Regions from separate parts of the Streptomyces sp. NPDC002742 genome, predicted to be linked through region 1. Evidence: riboswitches for the same ligand, from Rfam matches in the RefSeq annotation. Region 1 holds a riboswitch; each other region holds the start of a gene.
What was found. A riboswitch is a leader RNA that binds a small molecule or an ion and turns the genes downstream of it on or off. The one in region 1 is predicted to bind S-adenosylmethionine.

Region 2: another riboswitch for S-adenosylmethionine. It lies ahead of ACFYW8_RS17305 (aminotransferase class V-fold PLP-dependent enzyme); the one in region 1 lies ahead of ACFYW8_RS23985 (putative leader peptide).
Region 3: another riboswitch for S-adenosylmethionine. It lies ahead of thrC (threonine synthase); the one in region 1 lies ahead of ACFYW8_RS23985 (putative leader peptide).

What each region holds. Positions count from the first base shown of each region.
Region 1 is NZ_JBIAQF010000013.1:75,417-80,135, reverse strand. Features, by position in the region: gene ACFYW8_RS23995 (hypothetical protein) at 454-726, shown strand; gene ACFYW8_RS23990 (cell envelope biogenesis protein OmpA) at 862-1,563, opposite strand; gene ACFYW8_RS23985 (putative leader peptide) at 1,763-1,882, opposite strand; SAM riboswitch class IV at 1,865-2,008, opposite strand; gene ACFYW8_RS23980 (amino acid ABC transporter permease) at 2,471-3,475, shown strand; gene ACFYW8_RS23975 (amino acid ABC transporter ATP-binding protein) at 3,472-4,398, shown strand; gene ACFYW8_RS23970 (ABC transporter substrate-binding protein) at 4,603-4,719, shown strand, end outside.
Region 2 is NZ_JBIAQF010000008.1:348,165-352,883, forward strand. Features, by position in the region: gene ACFYW8_RS17290 (hypothetical protein) at 1-82, opposite strand, end outside; gene ACFYW8_RS17295 (rhomboid family intramembrane serine protease) at 236-991, shown strand; gene ACFYW8_RS17300 (Lrp/AsnC ligand binding domain-containing protein) at 1,034-1,315, shown strand; gene ACFYW8_RS17305 (aminotransferase class V-fold PLP-dependent enzyme) at 1,367-2,728, opposite strand; SAM riboswitch class IV at 2,917-3,033, opposite strand; gene trpD (anthranilate phosphoribosyltransferase) at 3,164-4,228, opposite strand; gene ACFYW8_RS17315 (cytochrome bc complex cytochrome b subunit) at 4,400-4,719, opposite strand, start outside.
Region 3 is NZ_JBIAQF010000005.1:238,577-243,295, forward strand. Features, by position in the region: gene groL (chaperonin GroEL) at 1-196, opposite strand, end outside; gene ACFYW8_RS10440 (cold-shock protein) at 649-852, opposite strand; gene ACFYW8_RS10445 (MoaD/ThiS family protein) at 1,294-1,569, opposite strand; gene thrC (threonine synthase) at 1,566-2,864, opposite strand; SAM riboswitch class I at 2,880-3,036, opposite strand; gene ACFYW8_RS10455 (glucosyl-3-phosphoglycerate synthase) at 3,242-4,186, shown strand; gene ACFYW8_RS10460 (trehalose-6-phosphate synthase) at 4,265-4,719, shown strand, end outside.

The DNA.
Region 1 (4,719 bases):
GGACCGGCGTCCACCGGACGAGCACGACACCGGGTGTGGCGTCCCCGGCAGTTCCTGGAGCAGGGTCACATGGGTGACGGACCGGCGGATCGGCCGGACGGGGGTGGAGCGACGTGCTGAGGGGCGCTGGTCCCTCGGCGGAGGCCGGGAATCAGCCGCCGCTGCGTGCCCTGGTGTCCGCCGTGCCCCGGGCAGGGGGCGAGAACCCGGCGCTGTGCCACCGACGGCCGTCCCGGCGGGCCTGTTTCAGCCGTCGTCATTCCTTCTGGCCGCCGAACGTGTGGTGTGGGTGACGCGCCTCTACGCTCATAGCCTGCGCCGAACGTAGGCGGACCGCACGTGGACGGGGCGGACCCGTGGACCGTCCCGGCACGTGCTCTGTGTTCTGCGCGCGTGCTCCGTGTTCTGTGCAGTGGGCATGCGTTGGTTCCGGGGATGGGACAGAGTGTGGTCATGGGGCGCCTGTGGATGACGTGGTCGATCGACGGAGTCGGATCGGCCGGCCAGAACGTCGCGGACGTGGAGGCGGCCTGCCGTGCTCTGGTCGGCTCCGTCGAGCGGTCCCGGCGTGCCTTCGATGTGCCGGAGCCGTGGGAGGAGCTCCGTGAGTCGGCGCTGATCCTCCAGGACCGGATCCTGGGCTCGGGGCGCGAGGTCCTTGACCAGGGCCGACAGTGGACCTCGACTCTGAAGGGCGTGAGCATCATCCTGATTCCGCGCGACTGAACGGTCCGGACGCCGGAGAACCGGACGCCGGGCCCGGCGTCCGGTTCTCCGTTCGACCATGCGTGCCAGGACCGCAGTCATCTGGGCGGCCGGGGGCCCGGCCGGGTGGAACCCTCCCCGATTTCGTCGGGAAGGTCAGGCGCCGGCCGTGACGGGCGCCGCCTCTTCGTCGCCCCGGAAGGCGGGGTGGCCGCTCAGACGGCGTACGTAGTCCCGGAGCCGGTGATGCCCGCCGAGGATGTCCGACGGGCCGAGTCGGGTGAGCGCCACCCACACGTCCACGTCCGCCGCCGTCAGGTTCTCGCCCAACACATAGGACCGCTCCATGAGTTGGCAGTCCAGCAGCTCCAGGGCCGCCGAGAGCTCCGGGGGTTCGGCGGTCGGGGTGACGTCGCGGTCCAGCAGGTCGCGCAGGGCTTCGATGTCCGCGGTGAGAGCCGGCGGGCACAGTGTGGAAGGGTGCCCCGTGGTGTGGCCGGAGAGCAGCCCCGCGAGATCGCGGAGAATGTCCGGCGTGTGGTTGCTGACGATGCGTCCGCTCCAGCGGTCGCACAGCGCGGGTGCCGTCAGCGGTCCGTCGTAGTGGTGCTCGGTGGCCTCGTAGGCGCGGCGCAGTGAGGCGAAGGCGTCGGGTGTCCTGGCGGGGTGCGCCAGGACTGTGGTGGCGACCGAATCCTTCAGACCGAGCAGGTCGAGGGTGATCGCGATGCGCTGCGATAGCGGACAACTCTCCGACAGATACAGCTCGTAGCGGTGCGGCGCCGGGTAGAAGCCGCCGGCCAGGCCCACGCCGATACGGCTGTGGACGCGGTGGGAGAGGACGGACGGTGTCGTCACCTTCAGGCGAAGGCCCGAAGGGAACGAAACCTGGTCACAGGGACGTGAGTTGGCTGTACCGGAAGTGCGCGAAGCTGTCTCGGGCATTGACTCTCCCTTGGGGAACGAGGAAGCCACCGCCGCCTTTTGGGCACCAGCGGCCGAATGCGGATTGACGCGCCTGTCGGCACCGGTCCGGATCGAACGGACCGGTCGCGGATCAGTAGGCGCTGGAGACACGCAACAGATCGATGTGCAGGCGCCTCGTCAAACCGTTCCTGGGCAATTCCCACCGGTCCCGACTCCAGGCTCGCGAGACGCGAGACCACGCTTGCCCCACCGCACCGGCGGGACCCGGTCGTCACCCGGGGCACCCCGTCGCGGTGGAAGGGTTGCCTGTCAGCGAGCCGGGGCCGATGACCACAGGAGCGGGCGAACCGCACCGTGGGCGCTGACAATCGTGACCGTCCAGGCCAGTCTCGGTGCGACCTGTCGCGCCGTCAAGAAGGCCGGGCGCGCGGTCTCACCTGGTGGTCATCCGCATTGACATTCTTTTCGGGGCGGGCCTAACGTGCGGCGCACAACGGGATGCCTCAGGGCCGGAGAAGAGAAATGGTGACGGCGATGCACGCAGCTGACGGGACGGCCGCATGGCGGCGTCCGGGCCGCGATGTGCTGTGCGCCGACCGCTCCGTGGACCTGCTGCGTGTCAGCAGCGCACTGTGTACGGGCACATGTCGCCCGCTCTGCCACGGCTGACGGCTTTTCCTCTGCGTCTCTGACGAACACCGCTGTCGCGGTGTGCCCCTTCTTCGTCCAGCCCCTGTTCCACGTGCACCCGTGCGTCGATCCGCGCTGAGCCGCTCCGGCTCCGCGTCGTGCCGCCGCTCGCCGTGGTCCGGGGTGTCCGCATCCGCTGGAGCTCTCCATGAGTCAATCTCCCGGCACAGCTGTGTCCTTTGGATCAGCGCCGCCCGCCGAGGCGATCCCCCGTCCTGACGTCCCCGCCCCGCCGAAGCCCCTGGCGGCTCAGCGGGTCCTTCCGCTCCGGCGCCCCGGCCGCTGGATCATCACGGCCGTCGTGCTCGTACTGGTCGCCCAGATCACCCACGGCCTGGTGACCAACCCCTTCTACCAGTGGGACCGTTTCCAGTACTGGTTCCTGCGCCCGACGATCCTCGACGGACTGCTCATCACTCTCGAAGTCGCCTTCTACAGCGCGATATTGGGTTTGCTGGGCGGCATCCTGCTGGCGCTGGCCCGGCTCTCTCCGAGCCCGGTGCTGCGCGCGGTGAGCTGGGTCTACACCTGGCTGTTCCGCTCGGTACCGCTCATCGTCGTCCTGCTGTTCCTCTACAACTTCAGCGCCCTGTACCAGACGTTGAGCGTCGGCGTGCCCTTCGGCCCGGCCTTCTTCACCTTCGACGAGTCCCGCCTCGCCACCGACATGGCCGTCGCCGTCATCGGACTCAGCCTGAACGAAGCGGCGTACGCCTCCGAAGTGGTGCGGGGCGGCATCCTCTCGGTCGACCAGGGCCAGCACGAGGCGGCCTCCGCCCTTGGCCTGCCGAGGCGGTACCAGTTCGCGAAGATCGTCTTCCCGCAGGCGCTGCGCTCCATCACCCCCAACTACGTGAACCAGTTGATCGGCCTCATCAAGGGCACCTCGCTGGTCTTCTACGTCTCCCTGCTGGACCTGTTCGGCTCCGTGCAGAGCATGGGCAGTACCTATCCCGGCGACATCGTGCCGCTGCTCCTCGTCGCCACAGCCTGGTACCTGATCCTCACCAGCGTCGTGTCCGTCATCCAGTTCTACGTCGAGCGGTACTACTCGCGGGGCGCTGTGCGCACCCTGCCGCCGACCCCGTTGCAGAAAGTACGGAACGGTCTGCGCGATGTGCGGGCCCGGGTCCGGAGGGAGACGGCGATATGACCGGCGAAGCGCGTCAGGCGACGGTGAAGACCAGGACGGGTCCGCAGGAGCAGGAGCAGGAGCAGCAGCAGGAGCGGGAGCGGGAGCAGGGGCAGGGGCAGGGGCAGGCCACGGGGACCGGGACGGTCCCGGCGGCCGAGGTCGTCGGAGTACTCGGGACCCAGCCGGCGGCGGTCGAGGTGCACGACGTGCACAAGTGGTACGGCGTCCATCAGGTCCTGGACGGCGTGGAGTTGACCGTCCGGCCCGGAGAGGTCACGGTCATTCTCGGACCCTCCGGATCCGGCAAGTCCACTCTCCTGCGGGTGATCAACCATCTGGAGAAGCCCGAGATCGGCCACGTCAGCCTGAACGGCGAGCTCATCGGCGTCCGCAGGCACGGCGAGCGTCTGAAGGAACTGAGCGAGCGCGTCATCCTGGGCCAGCGCAGCCGCATCGGGTTCGTCTTCCAGAACTTCAATCTCTTCCCGCACCTGACCGTGCTGGACAACGTGGCCGCGGCTCCGGTGGCGACCGGAAAACTGTCCAGGCCCGAGGCCCAGCAGCTGGCCCGCGATCTGCTCGCCCGCGTGGGGCTGGCGGACAAGTCCGGTGCCTATCCACGGCAGTTGTCGGGCGGACAGCAACAGCGGGTGGCCATCGCCCGCGCCCTGGCCCTGCGGCCCGGGGTCATCCTCTTCGACGAGCCGACCTCGGCGCTCGACCCCGAACTGGTCGGCGAGGTGCTCGCCGTCATCAAGGATCTGGCCAGAAGCGGCACCACCCTCGTCATCGTCACCCACGAGATCGGCTTCGCCCGCGAGATCGCCGACCGGGTCGTCTTCATGGACGGTGGCCGCATCGTCGAACAGGGCACGCCCGCGGAGGTGTTGGACGATCCGCAGCAGGAGCGGACCAGGGACTTCCTGAGCAAGGTCCTCTGACCCGCGCGCCGAGTGCGGACGGCGAGGCACCTGTCGGCACCCGCCTCGGTCCGCCTCCGCAGGCACGCGTTCGGCGAAGCACCTCCCAGCACGAACCCCGGAACTCGCCGTCCGCCGTGAGCCGTTACGCACCACCATCCGATTTCGCGGCCCGCCGGGACCGCGCCCCCACACCCGCACCGCACACACCCGACAAGGACAGCCATGCGCACGCTCCCCCTGAACAGCAGAACTCTTCGCGGCGTCGCCGCCACCGCGGCCGTCGCCTCCCTCGCCGCCGGGCTCGCCGCGTGCGGGGGTGACAGCGACGCCGCCACCACG
Region 2 (4,719 bases), on a different contig from region 1:
AGCGGGTGACGTCGAAACGCGTGAGGTTGCCGCAGAGGGCGCAGCGCCAGCGGGTCTTGGCGTCGGGCAGGGGAACTGTCATAGGGCGGTCGCTTTCCTTCTAGTGTCCGTCCGGCGCCGGTCTCCCGGTGCATGTGGCTCGTAACCCTACGGCCTGGCGGGTACTCGACGCTCGGCTGTCCACGGCGGCGAGGCGGTCTGCGTGCATCGGTGCGGTTACGTCATGCTCTGCACCATGATCGGCAATTGGAGTACGGCGGTCGGCAGGGCGCTGCGGGGTCGGCCGGCGCCGGTGACGTACGGGCTGATCGTCCTGTGCTGTCTGATCTTCGTGATCGGTCCCGCCTCGGGCCTCGATCCCGCGTACGGCACCGGGGACGAACTGCTGCTCGCCCAGCGGGCGTACTTCCGCCGCTGGGGCGTGGTCCCGGCCGAGTTGTTCGGCGGGGCCCCGCGTGGGGTGCTCACCCCCGCCACCGCCCTGTTCATCCACGGCAGCTGGCTCCATCTCCTGGGCAACATGCTCTTCTTCTACGTCTTCGGGCTGATGACCGAGGAACGCATGGGCCACCTGGAGTTCGCCCTCTTCTATCTGGGCTGCGGATATCTGGCCCTGCTCGGTTACGCCGCCGCCAACGCCGGTTCGCAGCAGTCCCTGGTCGGGGCCTCCGGGGCGATCTCCGCGGTGCTCGGGGCGTTTCTGTACCTGTTCCCCAAGGCCCGGGTGACCAGTCTCTTCCCGTTCCTGTTCTTCCTGCCGCTGCGGTTCCCGGCCTGGGTGGTGCTGCCGTTCTGGTTCGCCCTGCAGTGGCTGGCGGCGGGCCGCAGCACCTCGGGACCGGGAGTCGCCTATCTGGCCCACCTCGTGGGCTTCTCCCTGGGCTTCGTCTACGCGTGGGCGCGGTTCCGCCGTCGCGGGACCGCGACGCCCGCTCCGGGGGTGCTGCGGGGGCCTCAGGTGGATCAGCCGGGCCAGGTGGACCGCGAGTAGGGTGAGATCCCCAGCAGCGGCCCCCTAGGGAGAGAACCAGCCGTGATCACCGCGATCGTCCTCATCAAGACCAGCGTGGACCGGATCCCAGAGATCGCCGAGTCGATCGCGTCGCTGGAGAGCGTCAGCGAGGTCTTCTCCGTCACCGGCACCTACGACCTGATCGCGATGGTCCGGGTCAAGGCCCACGACGACCTCGCGGACGTCATTCCGGGCAAGATCAGCAAGATCCCGGGCGTCGAGGCGACGGACACGCACGTGGCGTTCCGTACGTACTCCCAGCACGACCTGGAGGCGGCGTTCGCGATCGGTCTCGACTCCTGACCGACGCGACACCGCCTCCGGACACCTCCTCCGGGCGGACGGCTCGGGGCGTCAGACCGCCGGGACGCAGCGGCCGCCCTCGGTGCGGTACTGCCAGCGAGCGCCGTCCCTGACGAGCTCGCGCACCGCGCGGACGAACCGCTCGACGTGCTCGTCGGGGGTACCGGCCCCGAAGCTGACGCGGATGGCGTTGAGGGACTTCTCGCCGGGGGCCGCCTCGGGGGCGCCGCACTCCCCCTGGCTCTCCGGGGCGCTGCCGAGCAGCGTGCGGACCAGCGGGTGGGCGCAGAAGAGGCCGTCACGGACACCGATGCCGTACTCGGCGGAGAGCGCCGCCGCGAAGTGCGAGCTGTTCCAGCCCTCGACGACGAAGGAGATGACGCCGACCCGCGGGGCGTCGTCACCGAAGAGCGAGAGGACCCGGACCTCGGGGACCTCGGCGAGGCCCGCGCGGACGGTACGGATCAGGTGCTGCTCCCGGGCGACGAGCTGGTCGAAGCCCTCCTCGGTGAGCGCCTTGCAGGCCGACGCGATCGAGTAGGCGCCGATGACGTTCGGCGAGCCGGCCTCGTGCCGGGCGGCGCTGTCGTGCCACTCCACGTCCACGCCGCCGTCCGCGCGCCGGGTGACCTTGCGGCTGGCGCCGCCGCCCGCGAGGTAGGGCTCGGCGGCGAGCAGCCAGTCGGAGCGGCCCGCGAGGACTCCGGAGCCGAAGGGCGCGTACAGCTTGTGCCCGGAGAAGGCGACCCAGTCGACGTCGAGGTCCTTCACCGACACCGGGTGGTGCGGGGCGAGTTGCGCGGCGTCGAGGACGATGCGGGCTCCGTGGGCGTGCGCGGCGGCGGCCAGCTCGCGCACCGGCCACAGCTCCCCGGTGACGTTCGAGGCGCCGGTGACACAGACCAGGGCAGGTCCGTACGGGTCACGGTCGGCGAGGGCGCGCTCCAGCGTCTCGACGGCCTCGTCCGGGGTGCGCGGGGCGTTCAGGTAGGTCACCCGGGCGTCGCGCCAGGGGAGCAGCGAGGCGTGGTGCTCGGTCTCGAAGACGAAGACCTGGCAGTCGGCCGGGAGCGCGGCGGCGAGCAGGTTGAGCGAGTCGGTGGTGGAACGGGTGAAGACCACCTGGTCGCCGGCGCGGCAGTCGAGGAACTCCTCGACGGTCCTGCGGGCGTTCTCGAAGAGGTCGGTGGACAGCTGCGAGAGGTAGCCGGCGCCCCGGTGGACGCTGCCGTAGTACGGCGCGTACGCGGCCACGTCGTCCCACACCCGCTGGAGGGCGGGCGCGCTGGCGGCGTAGTCGAGGGCCGCGTAGGTCACCTCGCCGCCGGTGACGAGCGGGACGGTGACATCCCGGCCCAGAACGGCCAGGGGGGCACAAACGGACTGGTCGGCGGCAACGGTGGAGACAGACATGGCGAGCTCCTGTGAGAGGCAGGCGGGATCACCGCGCGAGGCGGCCGCCCGCAGGCAGCGCTCAACGCAGGGAAAGGTGAAAAGGGTGTGCGGGGGCGGGGCTCTACGCCCTATCGCATTCGCTTGCTCACAGAAGGCTCCCTCGAACGACCAGGACCCCTGGTTGCGTCCGCCCGGAGGGCGGGAGGGGTCCGCGCTTGCCGTAGGCCTCGCTGCCTACGACCTGGTCTTCACCCGGGGCACCCCGCCACGGACGGAGGGTTGCCGGACAGCCGGCCGGGGCCTGATGGCTGTCACTCATGACCTGGTACAGCATCTTGCCAGAGGATCTTCCACGCGCAAGGCGCAGTCCGGATCCTGGACTGCGCCTCGCTCCGTGTCTCTGGCGGATCAGGCGGATCCGGCGGATCAGGCGGATCAGGCGGATCAGGCGGATCAGGCGTTGCTGGCGGCCACCCAGCGCTCCAGGGTGCGCTTCGCGGCGCCGGAGTCGATCGCCTCGGCCGCCTTCTCCATTCCGTCGCGGAGCTGGTCCGCGAGCGGCGCGCCGGTCGGCGACAGGGCCACCAGGGCCGCCGCCGAGTTCAGCAGGACCGCGTCCCGTACGGGGCCCTTCTCGCCGTCCAGGACGCGCCGGGCGACCTCCGCGTTGTACGAGGCGTCGGCGCCGCGCAGGGCCTCCACCGGGACGATGCCGAGCCCGACGTCGCGCGGGTCGAAGCGCTCCTCGGTGACCGAGCCGTCGCGGACCACCCAGACGTGGGAACCCGCGGTGGTGGTCAGTTCGTCGAGGCCGTCGTCGCCGCGGAAGACCAGCGAGGAGTTGCCGCGCTCGGCGAAAACGCCCGCCACGATCGGCGCCATCCGGGGATCGGCGACACCGACCGCCTGGGCCTTCACCCGTGCCGGGTTCGTCAGCGGGCCGAGCACGTTGAAGGTCGTCCGGATGCCCAACTGGCCGCGCGCCGCCGCCACATGACGCAGCGCCGGGTGGAACTTGACCGCGAAGCAGAAGGTGATCCCGGCTTCCTCCGCGACCTCGGCGACCCGCTTCACCGTCAGCTGGAGATTGACGCCGAGCTTCTCCAGGACGTCGGACGAACCGGACGCGGAGGACGCGGCCCGGTTGCCGTGCTTGACGACCTTGGCGCCGGTGCCGGCCACCACGATCGAGGACATCGTGGAGATGTTCACCGTCTTCGCGCCGTCGCCGCCCGTGCCGACGATGTCGACGGTGTGTCCGGGCACCTCGATCACATTGGCGTGCTCGTACATCGCCCGGACGAGTCCGGTGATCTCCTGGACGGTCTCGCCCTTGGCCCGCAGGGCCACCACGAACCCGGCGATCTGCGCGTCGGTCGCCTCGCCGCGCATGATGCGGTCCATCGCCCAGGCCGTGTCGTCCGCGCTCTGGTCGCGGCCTTCGAGCAGTCCGTTCAGTACCGCGGGCCAGGAACGGCCCGCCGCGGTGTCGCCTCCAGCGGGGTTCACAGCGCTCATGGTCGCTCCTGGGTTCGTGGGTCACGCGGTCGCGGGTGACACGGGTCGTGGGGTGACGCGGGGTGGATCGCCCCGCACCACCGGGTGAGTCCACCCTATCCAGCCCCGAGGACGGCAAAGAGCCCCGTCCATGTCATGGACGGGGCTCCAGCCGTGGCGAACAGCAGGGGATCAGTGGTGGCCGTGGCCGCTCGTGATCTCCTTGTACTCCTCGACGGTGGGCTTGGGGATCTGGCCTTCGTCCCCGTAGAAGCCCTCGCTCATCCTGGCGCGCAGCTTCTGCGCGCCCGAGACCTTGCGCTCGACACCGTTCTCGTCGACCGTCGGGCCGATCTCGGCCGGCTTGTACTGCTCGTGCGCGGTGAGCGTGTGCAGCGCGTCCTGGCTGAGCGGCTCGTGGACCTCGATGAACTCACCGTGCGGCAGGCGCTTGATGATGCCCGACTCGCGGCCGTGCAGCACCTTGTCCCGGTCCCGGCGCTGGAGGCCGA
Region 3 (4,719 bases), on a different contig from region 1:
CGTACGGGTCCTCGAGCTCGATCTCCTTGGCGATGGAAACACCATCGTTGGTGATCGTGGGCGCGCCCCACTTCTTCTCGAGGACGACGTTACGGCCCTTGGGGCCGAGGGTGACCTTGACGGCGTCGGCGAGCTGGTTCATCCCGCGCTCGAGACCGCGCCGTGCCTCCTCGTCGAACGCGATGATCTTGGCCATGTGAAGTGGTCCTCCCGGACGGGGTGGATTTCTCCGGATCGTGCCCGCGCCCGCGACGGACGGCCTGCAAGCCTTGTGGTTCCTTGCCCCACAGGCCCGCGGGCCTCACTGGCCCGATCCAAGTTCTGTCACTCTCACTGGGAGAGTGCTAACGCCAATGATTAGCACTCGACCCCGTCGAGTGCAAGGTGTGCTCGCGAAGCGAGCTCGTTGGGGGGTGGTGGTCGGGTGACGGGCGGGCGCAAGCGCCTCTCGCGAAAACAGGCCCGGCGAGCGGCCTCCGCACGAGTCACAGAGGCGGCCTCTCGTGCGCGCCCGCACAGGGGGCACGCGCGGGCGCGCGGGCGCGCACGAGATGAGGGGGAGGCCGTCGGGGACGCACGAGGGGCCCGCATCCCTGGTGGGATGCGGGCCCCTCGGCGTGAGTGCGTCGGTGGCCGTTCGCGCCCGGACTAGACGGCGAGTTTGACCATGTCCGCCTGCGGACCCTTCTGGCCCTGCGAGATTTCGAACTCCACTCGCTGACCCTCTTCAAGGGTGCGGTAGCCGTCCATCTGAATCGCGCTGTAGTGCACGAAGACGTCCGCACCACCGTCGACCGCGATGAAGCCGTACCCCTTCTCCGCGTTGAACCACTTGACGGTGCCCTGAGCCATGCCTAACTCCCCTATTACTGGCCCTTGCACAGATCCACACTTCGCGGATCCGGGTCAGACCTCACCCCCCAACGGTTGGGGGTGTGCGCCGGAACGCGTCGACCGCGGCTGAATGTATCTGTCCAACTGCCCTCTGCAACAGGTCAATCGGACGAGAATTCTGGGCATGGCTGATCAATGATATACGGAGAACCCGCAATGATTCAGGGCAAGTCGGGCCCCGTAAATGCCATAAACGGCCCATAAAGGCGAGGCAGTTTGGCTACTTCTTGTCGGCCGCCGAACGGGTACTCATATGCGCCCGGCATGAAACCGACAGCGAAAGCGGAGCGACTTCCCCAACCCTAGCGCGTTCAACCATGCAGAATTGCCCCCTCCGTTTCTCTCACGGAGGGGGCAATTCGATGAACTCAGCGTGTTCGGCATTACCGAGGGTAACGATCAGCCTCCGGCGACGGCCGGAATGATCGAGACGCCCACACCGTCCGGGGTCGCCGTTTCGAGACCCTGCTCGAACCTCACGTCGTCGTCGTTGACGTACACGTTGACGAAGCGGCGCAGCTTGCCCTGGTCGTCCAGAACGCGCGCGGCGATGCCCGTGTGGTTCTTCTCCAGGTCGGTGATGACCTCGGCGAGGGTCGTGCCCTCGGCTGTCACCTCGGCGGCGCCGCCGGTGTAGGTGCGCAGGATGGTGGGGATGCGGACGTTGACGCTCATGATGCGAGGCCAGCCTCTCGGAAGGAGTCGAGGTTCGGACGGATGGTCGCGGTCAGTCCGGTGTCCGAGGCCACCGCGTCCAGGGTCTTGAGGCCGTCGCCGGTGTTCAGCACGACCGTGGTGAGGGCCGGGTCGAGGAGACCGTTCTCGATCAGCTTGCGGGTGACGCCGACGGTCACCCCGCCGGCCGTCTCCGCGAAGATGCCCTCGGTGCGCGCGAGCAGCTTGATCGCGTCGACGATCTGCTCGTCGTTCACGTCCTCCACCGCGCCGCCGGTGCGCCGGGCGATGTCGAGCACGTACGGCCCGTCCGCGGGGTTGCCGATGGCGAGCGACTTGGCGATGGTGTCCGGCTTCTGCGGCCGTACGACGTCGTGACCGGCCTTGTAGGCGACGGACACCGGGGAGCAGCCCTCGGCCTGGGCGCCGAAGATCTTGTACGGCTTGTCCTCGACGAGCCCGAGCTTGACGAGCTCCTGGAGACCCTTGTCGATCTTCGTGAGCTGGGAGCCGGAGGCGATCGGCACGACGAGCTGGTCCGGCAGCTTCCAGCCGAGCTGTTCACAGATCTCGTAGGCCAGCGTCTTGGAGCCCTCGGCGTAGTACGGCCGCAGGTTGACGTTGACGAAGCCCCAGCCCTCGCCGGCCGGGTCGCCGATCAGCTCGGAGCAGAAGCGGTTCACGTCGTCGTAGTTGCCCTGGATGCCGACGAGCTCGCCGCCGTAGACCGCGGCCATGACGACCTTGCCCTGCTCCAGGTCGTGCGGGATGAACACGCAGGAGCGGAAGCCGGCGCGGGCCGCCGCGGCGCCCACGGCGCCGGCGAGGTTGCCGGTCGAGGAGCAGGAGAGGGTGGTGAAGCCGAAGGCGCGGGCGGCTTCGATGGCCTGGGCGACGACGCGGTCCTTGAAGGAGTGCGTCGGGTTGCCGGAGTCGTCCTTGACGAAGAGCTTTCCGGCCTCGACACCGAGCTCGCGGGCCAGGTTGTCGGCCTGGACGAGCTTGGTCCAGCCGGGATTGATGTTCGGCTTGTCCGCCACGTCCGCGGGGACGGGCAGGAGGGGCGCGTAGCGCCAGATGTTCGCGGGTCCCGCTTCGATGCGCTTACGGAGCTCTTCGGTCTCGTAGGCCGAGAAGTCGTAGGCGATCTCCAGCGGGCCGAAACACTCCTCGCAGGCGAAGACCGGGCCGAGTGGGACGCGGTGTCCGCACTCGCGGCAGGAAAGCGCCGCGGCCGGGCCGAGATCCACCGCGTCGGCGGAGTTCGTGGTACTTGCATCTGTCTGCGCAGCCATGGAGGCGAGGCCCTTTCCTCATCTTCCTCACGACGCACTTCGCCGTGAGACGGATTTGGCACCTTCCCTAGCCGGGAGCCTCGCGACGCGATCGACATCGATCGGTACGAGACCGGCTGGAGGGTTGCCGGGGCTTCATCGGGCCGTATCCCTCTGCCCCTCTGGATGAGCGGTATTTGATTGTTGAACTGTTGAACGCGATACATGCCGATGATCCAGGACATGCGATGGTCATCCGCGTTGTTCAAGACTGTAACCGAAGGCCAGGACAGTTGAGATAGTCGTCCGAACCGCGAGACGACGGCAATCGATCTGCCGCTGGCCGCAGCGGGCACGCCGATGAGAGCGTGTGATCAGACAGTGAGGAGCCGCAGACCGTGCTGAAAGACGTCGAAAGCTGGCTGAGCACACGCTCCTGGTCCGTGACCGACCGCCCGCTCCACAGGCTCATGGCCGCGAAACGCGTCAGCGGTTCGACGGTCAGCGTCGTACTGCCCGCGCTCAACGAGGAGGAGACGGTCGGCGAGATCGTCGCGATCATCCGCCACGACCTGATGCAGCAGGTGCCCCTCGTCGACGAGATCGTCGTCGTCGACTCGGGCTCCACGGACCGCACCTCCGCGGTCGCCGCCGCCGCGGGCGCGCGCGTCGTGCACCGCGACGACATCCTCCCGCGGATCCCGGCCGTGCCCGGCAAGGGCGAGGTGCTGTGGAGGTCGCTGCTCGTGACGAGCGGGGACATCGTCTGTTTCATCGACGCGGACCTCAAGGAGTTCTCTTCCGACTTCGTCTCCGGGATCGTGGGCCCGCTGCTCACCGAACCCGGCGTCGATCTGGTCAAGGCCATGTACGACCGTCCACTCGGCGGCGCCACCGGCCAGGGCGGCCGGGTCACCGAGCTGATGGCCCGCCCCCTGCTGAACATGCACTGGCCGCAGCTCGCGGGCTTCGTCCAGCCGCTCGGCGGCGAGTACGCGGCCCGCCGCTCGCTGCTCGAACAGCTCCCGTTCCCCGTCGGCTACGGCGTCGAACTGGGCATGCTCGTCGACGCCCTGCACCTGGTGGGCCTGGACGCCCTCGCCCAGGTCGACGTCGGGGTGCGCAAACACCGCCACCAGGACGGCCAGGCGCTGGGCCGGATGGCCGCCGCGATCTACCGCACCGCCCAGCTCCGGCTGGCCCGCGGCCATCTGATCCGCCCCGCCCTCACCCAGTTCGAGCGCGGCCGGGACGGTTTCCAGCCGCGCACGTACTCGGTCGACACGGAGGAAAGGCCACCGATGACCGAAATCTCCGAGTACCAGCGGCGCAGGGCCGCGTAGACCAGCCCGACCGGCCGTGCTTCGCATACGGCCGAAGGGAACGTTTGAGCGTTTCGACACGGGGCTAGGTTTCGAGGCATGGCTTCAACGCACGGTGCCCACCGGATTCTGGTCGCGTCCAACCGCGGCCCGATCACCTACGAGGTACGGGAGGACGACTCGCTGCACGCCCGGCGCGGCGGCGGCGGTCTCGTCTCGGGCCTCTCGGCGATCGGGCCGGACGCGGGCGCCCTATGGGTGTGCTCCGCCCTCGGCGACGGCGACCGGGAGGCCGTACGGCGCGGAGTCGGCGAGGACGGCGTACGAATGCTCGCCATCGACGCCGAGGTGCACGCCGCCGCGTACAACGGCATCGCCAACTCCGTGCTCTGGTTCGTCCACCACATGCTGTACCAGACCCCGCTGGAGCCGGTCTTCGACGCGGAGTTCCGGCGCCAGTGGGACTCGTACCGCACCTACAACCGCGCCTTCGCCGAGGCGCTGGCCGAGGAGGCCGCCGACGGCGCCTCCGTGCTGGTCCAGGACTACCACCT